One region of the Nostoc sp. UIC 10890 genome, then DNA from elsewhere that is predicted to be linked to it. Evidence: riboswitches for the same ligand, from Rfam matches in the RefSeq annotation. Region 1 holds a riboswitch; each other region holds the start of a gene.

Region 1 (2,184 bases):
TTTGCACCATGCAAATTAGCACCACATAAACTAGCTTTGATTAAATTTGTTTCTTCTAAGCGTGTCTTGATTAATTTTGCCCCCGTTAAATCAGCTTCTCGGAGAACAGCACGATATAAGTCTGCTTCACTCAAATCTATGCCCCAAAGAATAGATTCACTCAAGTCTGCTTCGTGTAAGCAAGCTCGGCTAAGATTAGTTCTACCAAGTCGTGTTTGACGTAAATCAGCATAGCTAAAATCTGCGCCTATGAGGTTGGCATTTGTTAATTCTGCTTCTTGCAGATTTAGTCTTTGAAAGTTTCTTGCTCCAGCAGCATAAGATTTAAGAATTTCATTTATATCCATGTTAAAAATTTTAAGTTTAGGAGAGGATCTTTCATGCGATCGCAGTGTGATTCTTCATACGGAGTTTGAGGATGCCGTTGCTTAATGCAAGCAAGAAATAACCAAAAGTTCTCTGAAGTCTATTAGCTGGAACAAATTCAGCTAAGTACGCACCGAAAATTGTTCCTACAATAGCAACCACAATGAAAGACAACATTAAGTTCCAATTTAAAGAAAGATATTGATCAAAATCTATAGCAAGCTTTGGTAAAAAATGAGACTTACCCCGATTAATGACGAATGCCAGTATAGATCGACCATTGATTTTTATGCAAGCAAATCACAGTTGTGTTAGTATTCAGATGAATCTCGGTTCTAGTGGGGAACAGCCGCTAGAGGAAACGGGGAAAGTCCGGTGTAAATCCGCCACTGTCCCGCAGCTGTAATCAAGGCTTGCCTTGTAAGTCAGAATGCCCGCCGAAGTTGACTTGTAATTTTGTACATCTGCGAGGCACAGATAAATATCTTTATGAAAATTTCTGCAACTAATCAGCTTTACGTTCTCATAGCCCCACATATCAAGACGCTACAGATTACAGCTTTCTATGAGAGTGTAGGCGGTTAATTTAGGGTACAAATTTTGTTTTTAGATGCTGCGATCGCTACTCCAGATGAGAGTATCGCTTGCGAATAGTGTGTATTAACTAACAGATAGAAGTTGTTCAAAACAGTTAATAAATGGCGTGTGTGACATACATATTCCTGTTCTAATACTGAACAAATGCTTTCCCAATTAGCATAAAAATTGCTAATTCACTAGACTAATACTTTAGTTAATCATCATGCCAAAATTCTATATTTACCGAGTTGGGAAAATTGCCACTGCTGTTCATCCCTTTGTCAAACAAACAGCTCTCTCCCAAGATAAACACAAGCCCAGTCTACTTCAAGGGAGAATTATTCAAGATGTTCAAAACATTGCAATTTCGATGTATAGGATGATTTATATTGCGTTAGCTCCGCTCATCGTAGGCAGCGAATCTGGTGGGCGATTACCACATGGCGCGTCTAATTCGCGACGAGCAGCAATGAGTAAACCGTTAGATCGACTCAAATAGTTGTACAGAAGGGTTCAAAAAAATGGCAACTTTATTATATTCTGTAATTGGTTTTCTTCTGATTTTGGTGATTGGAATTGCGGCTTATCTCCTGACCGCCCGCAAGTATGAATCCTCAGCCACAGTCGCCAATTCCTACGATCAATGGACTCTTGATGGCATCGTAGAGTTTTATTGGGGGGAACACATTCACCTCGGTCACTACGGTTCGCCGCCACGACGAAAGGATTTTTTGGCTGCTAAATCTGACTTTGTACATGAAATGGTTAAATGGGGTGGTTTAGATAAATTACCTTCTGGCACTACCGTCTTAGATGTTGGCTGTGGTATTGGCGGCAGCAGCCGGATTTTAGCGCGAGATTATGGGTTTGCGGTCACAGGGATTACAATCAGCCCACAGCAGGTAAAGCGTGCCCAGGAGTTAACACCCGACGGGCTAAACGTCCAGTTTGCGGTCGATGATGCAATGGCACTGTCGTTTCCAGATGCCAGTTTTGATGTGGTCTGGTCAATCGAAGCGGGCCCCCACATGCCAGATAAAAGCATCTTTGCTAGAGAATTAATGCGGGTGCTAAAGCCTGGTGGAGTTTTGGTTGTAGCTGACTGGAATCAGAGGGATGACCGTCAAAAACCCCTAAATTTTTGGGAGAAACCAGTAATGCGCCAACTTCTCGATCAGTGGTCTCATCCAGCTTTTTCCAGTATTGAAGGCTTTTCCGAACTTTTAGCAGAGACAGAAT
Region 2 (2,184 bases), 6.1 Mb from region 1:
CTACGCTCCTAGTGGTCAACAAGCTCTAAATCGCCTCGATAGTTTTCAGCCCGATCTAATTTTATTAGATGTGATGATGCCCGATCTTGATGGGATGGAAGTCTGTCGACGCATCAAAGCCGATCCACAATGGCAAGCAGTGCCAATCATCATGGTGACAGCATTAACCGAGAAAGAAGATTTGGCTCGATGTCTGGCGACGGGTGCAGATGACTTCATTAGTAAACCCGTCAACGGTGTGGAATTACGAGCCAGAGTTAATTCCATGTTGCGGATTAAGCAGCAGTACGACAGTATGCAAGTATTGCTCAAGATGCGAGAAGACATGGTAAATATGATTGTGCACGATCTGCGAAATCCACTTACCACTATTGTCTTAGGAGCAGAGATTCTTCGATTACCAGGTTTCTCACCGAAACAACAGCAAGGAAAAATCGATCAAATTTTACTTGCTGGACAACAATTACAATCGTTAATTGATAGTTTGCTGATTATGGCAAAGCTGGAATCTGGCAAAATGGTTCTCAACTACACAGAAGTGGATCTTTGTGCGCTGTGTATATCAGCTGTAGAAGATATTGAGGCGATCGCTACTCAAAAAAACTTAACCCTGATACGTGAATTTCCCGAACCTGGTGGCATTGTTGCAGTAGATGCAGTGATCTTTCGTCGAGTGCTGGATAATTTGCTCTCCAATGCCATTAAGTTCTCCCCCTTCGATTCTCAAGTCATCCTCCGAGGAGAGTATTTGGCAGCAGGTGGTGCTAAAGTGCAAGTCGCTGATTCCGGTTCGGGAGTTTGTCAAGACTTACGACAAATCATTTTCGAGAAGTATGAAATTGGAACTCTGATGCCAGAAATTTCGCAAATTGGTTTAGGATTGGCTTTCTGCAAAATGGCGATCGAGGCACATTCCGGTACAATCACCATCGAAGATAATCATCCAAACGGTAGTATTTTTACTGTATTACTCAAAAATAAATAAGTAAGTGGGAATAAACCAAATTATGACCTCTAAACTGTCTTAATAAACTACGCTTTGTGAATACCTGGTAAAAATCGCTGCTCAAAATTGGTAATGGTGATATAGTTACTCAAATCGGTTCTGATGGGAAGCAGCCATCGGACGCAAGGGGGAAAGTCCGGTGTAAATCCGGCGCTGTCCCGCAACTGTGAACCAAAATTAGGTGAGTCAGGATGCCCGCCGGTTAGAATCAATTCGTTTACATAAATCTGCGAGGTACAGATTATGAAAAGAAAAAAACAGGCGTTAGTCAGTCTAACCCTGATGGGAGTTATCAGTTTTTATCTAGTCATTGGTTTACCCAAACCCGCCTACGCCATGCACATTATGGAAGGTTTTTTGCCAGTGCAGTGGGCAATTTTTTGGTGGGTTGTGGCATTACCATTTTTTCTATTAGGATTGCGTAGTCTGACTCGCATTACCCAAGCTAACCCGGAATTGAAACTACTCCTGGGCTTGGCTGGTGCTTTTACTTTTGTGCTGTCAGCTTTGAAAATCCCTTCTGTCACAGGTAGCTGTTCTCACCCAACAGGGACAGGGTTAGGTGCGGTGCTGTTTGGCCCCCTTACTATGTCGGTTTTGGGTAGCTTAGTATTGTTGTTTCAAGCTTTGTTACTGGCGCATGGCGGCTTGACGACGTTGGGGGCAAATGCTTTTTCGATGGCGATCGCTGGCCCTTTCCTAGCTTACTGGATATATAATCTGACAATAAAGTTAGGTGGTAAACAACAAATCGCCATATTTTTAGCAGCTGCGATCGCAGATTTACTCACCTACATTATCACTTCCATCCAACTCGCCCTAGCTTTCCCCGCACCTGTTGGTGGGTTTATCGCTTCATTTACCAAATTTGCCGGAATTTTTGCCATTACTCAAGTTCCTTTAGCAATTAGTGAAGGATTACTAACTGTGTTGGTGTGGAACTGGCTGCAATCTTATAATCCTCAAGAATTGGAATTGTTGAAATTAATCAAGCGAGGAAGTGGCAATGAGTCAATCTAAAAAAGGGTTGAGTAACTGGCTGTTGGTATTAGGAGTTATAGCTTTAGCAGTTGCACCGTTAATATTTGTGCGAGGTGGGGAGTTTTCCGGTGCTGATGGCAAAGCAGAAGAGGCTATTAATGAAATACAACCTGAATATAAACCCTGGTTTAAATCAT
Region 3 (2,184 bases), 5.7 Mb from region 1:
AGGAGTTAAAATTACAATTTTCTGCGGTGAATTTCCAATTGGCATCGCCACTGGGAGCAAGTGCAGAATTAGCCGAGCTAATTTGGGATTTAACAGATAAATGAACCGCACAGAGAAACAGGAGAATAAGTATTTGGGAAAGGTTTATTTAGTAGGTGCGGGGCCAGGTGATCCAGGTTTAATTACCCTGAAGGCTAAAGGTTTGTTGGAATGTGCAGATGTAGTTATCTATGATGCCTTAGTTAGTTCGGCAATTCTGGCAATGATTAATCCCCAAGCCGAGCAAATTAATGCTGGTAAGCGGAGGGGAAAACATTCGCTGTTCCAGGAAGAAACAACTCAACTGCTGATTGATAAAGCGCAGGATCATGCAATTGTAGTACGCCTAAAAGGTGGCGATCCATTTATTTTTGGTCGCGGTGGCGAAGAGATGGCAGAATTAGTCAAAGCTGGAATATCAACAGAAGTAGTGCCAGGTATCACATCGGGAATTGCAGCAGCGGCTTATGCAGGTATACCTTTGACGCATCGGCTGTATAGTTCATCAGTGATATTTGTAACTGGTCATGAAGCGGCGGGTAAGTATAGACCGATAGTAAATTGGAGTGCGATCGCTCACGGTTCCGAAACTATTGTAATTTATATGGGAATTCACAATCTGCCTTATATTGTCGAACAATTAAGTTTAGCTGGATTGAATTTAGAAACGCCCATTGCTTTAGTACGCTGGGGTACGCGACCAGAACAAGAAGAATTGATTGGGACTTTAGAGACAATTGTAGAGCAGGTAGAGCAAACTGGATTTGGTGCGCCTGCGATCGCAGTTATTGGACAAGTAGTGAATATGCACAGTATTTTGTCTGGTTGTCGTCCAGTTTGATGGTTGGTGCAAAGCTTGTTATTTCGTATTCTGAGATGACTCTAGTGGTTTATCGCATTAAATATTATGAGTTTGTAGTAAGCACTGAAGTGCTTAAAAATCCAGGACTAAAGTCCTTACTACGAACTTATTCATCCCTCGTAACTAATGCGATAGACCACTAGTGTATGATCAATAAGGTTATTCGGTTCTGGTGGGAGTCAGCTACCAGAGGTAACGGGGAAAGTTCGGTGCAAATCCGGCGCTGTCCCGCAACTGTGAACTAATTTGAGATTAAGGAACCAAATTGAGTAAGTCAGGATGCCCGCCGAAATAGATTTATCATTTCCACATCTCTGCGAGGTACAGATGACTACTACTGTAAATATTTCCCCAACCAATCCCTTGGCTGTTGCTGATCATACTTTATTTGTTTGTAAAACCTGTGCCAGTGTTTGGCAAAATGGAAATCGCTTAGGCGAAAGTGGTGGTGAAAAACTTTTACACCAACTTCAGCAGCTTGCCCAAGATTGGGAGTTACGAGATGAATTCCCGATTCAGGAAGTTGAATGCATGAGTGCTTGTAATCGTTCTTGTGTAGTCGCATTTACTGCCAAAGGCAAATTAACATATTTATTTGGTGACTTGGCAGTTGATGGTAGTGCTTCTGCGGTGTTGCAATGTGCTAGTCAATACTATACCAAAGCAGATGGTTTACTGCCTTGGTCAGAGCGTCCAGAAGCACTGAAAAAAGGTGTTTTGGCAAAAATTCCACCTTTATCTTAAATGATGCGCGTTTTGATTCTAGGTGGAACGGGAGATGCAGCAGAACTAGCTGCCAAGGTTGCGACTATCCAAGGGTTAGAAGCAATCACATCTCTAGCTGGTCGCACCCGTGAACCGTCAATACCGTTGGGCGATTTACGGGTTGGAGGCTTCGGTGGCGTGGCGGGATTGGCTAGCTATCTGCGAATCATGCAAATCGACTTATTAATTGATGCAACCCATCCTTTTGCGACTCAGATTTCCTTTAATGCAGCAGATGCCGCAACGGAAGTTGGAGTACCCCGTCTGATGTTAATTCGTCCGCCTTGGGAAAAAGAAAGTGGCGATCGCTGGATTGAAGTTGATCGCGTTGAAGCCGCAGCAACAGCCCTACAAAACCAAGCACAGCGAGTATTTTTGACAGTTGGTAGACAAGAACTCGCTGCCTTTGCTCACCTAGAGAAAATTTGGTTTCTGATGCGGATGATTGACCCACCTACCGATAATGCTTTAGTGCCGTTAGGAATGGTATTGTGCGATCGCGGGCCATTTACTCTCAA

The links. A riboswitch is a leader RNA that binds a small molecule or an ion and turns the genes downstream of it on or off. The one in region 1 is predicted to bind cobalamin.
Region 2: linked by a shared signal. The riboswitch ahead of ACWATR_RS04260 (energy-coupling factor ABC transporter permease) and the one ahead of ACWATR_RS29855 (hypothetical protein) in region 1 are both predicted to bind cobalamin.
Region 3: linked by a shared signal. The riboswitch ahead of ACWATR_RS05805 (DUF1636 domain-containing protein) and the one ahead of ACWATR_RS29855 (hypothetical protein) in region 1 are both predicted to bind cobalamin.

Annotation. Positions count from the first base shown of each region.
Region 1 covers NZ_JBSGKF010000001.1:7,193,648-7,195,831, reverse strand. Annotated here, with positions in the region: gene hetL (heterocyst differentiation pentapeptide repeat protein HetL) at 1-347, opposite strand, end outside; gene ACWATR_RS29860 (hypothetical protein) at 379-543, opposite strand; cobalamin riboswitch at 680-822, shown strand; gene ACWATR_RS29855 (hypothetical protein) at 1,169-1,444, shown strand; gene ACWATR_RS29850 (methyltransferase domain-containing protein) at 1,467-2,184, shown strand, end outside.
Region 2 covers NZ_JBSGKF010000001.1:1,085,242-1,087,425, forward strand. Annotated here, with positions in the region: gene ACWATR_RS04255 (hybrid sensor histidine kinase/response regulator) at 1-985, shown strand, start outside; cobalamin riboswitch at 1,084-1,223, shown strand; gene ACWATR_RS04260 (energy-coupling factor ABC transporter permease) at 1,250-2,026, shown strand; gene ACWATR_RS04265 (energy-coupling factor ABC transporter substrate-binding protein) at 2,013-2,184, shown strand, end outside.
Region 3 covers NZ_JBSGKF010000001.1:1,456,978-1,459,161, reverse strand. Annotated here, with positions in the region: gene ACWATR_RS05815 (sirohydrochlorin chelatase) at 1-104, shown strand, start outside; gene cobA (uroporphyrinogen-III C-methyltransferase) at 101-880, shown strand; cobalamin riboswitch at 1,049-1,206, shown strand; gene ACWATR_RS05805 (DUF1636 domain-containing protein) at 1,229-1,645, shown strand; gene ACWATR_RS05800 (cobalt-precorrin-6A reductase) at 1,649-2,184, shown strand, end outside.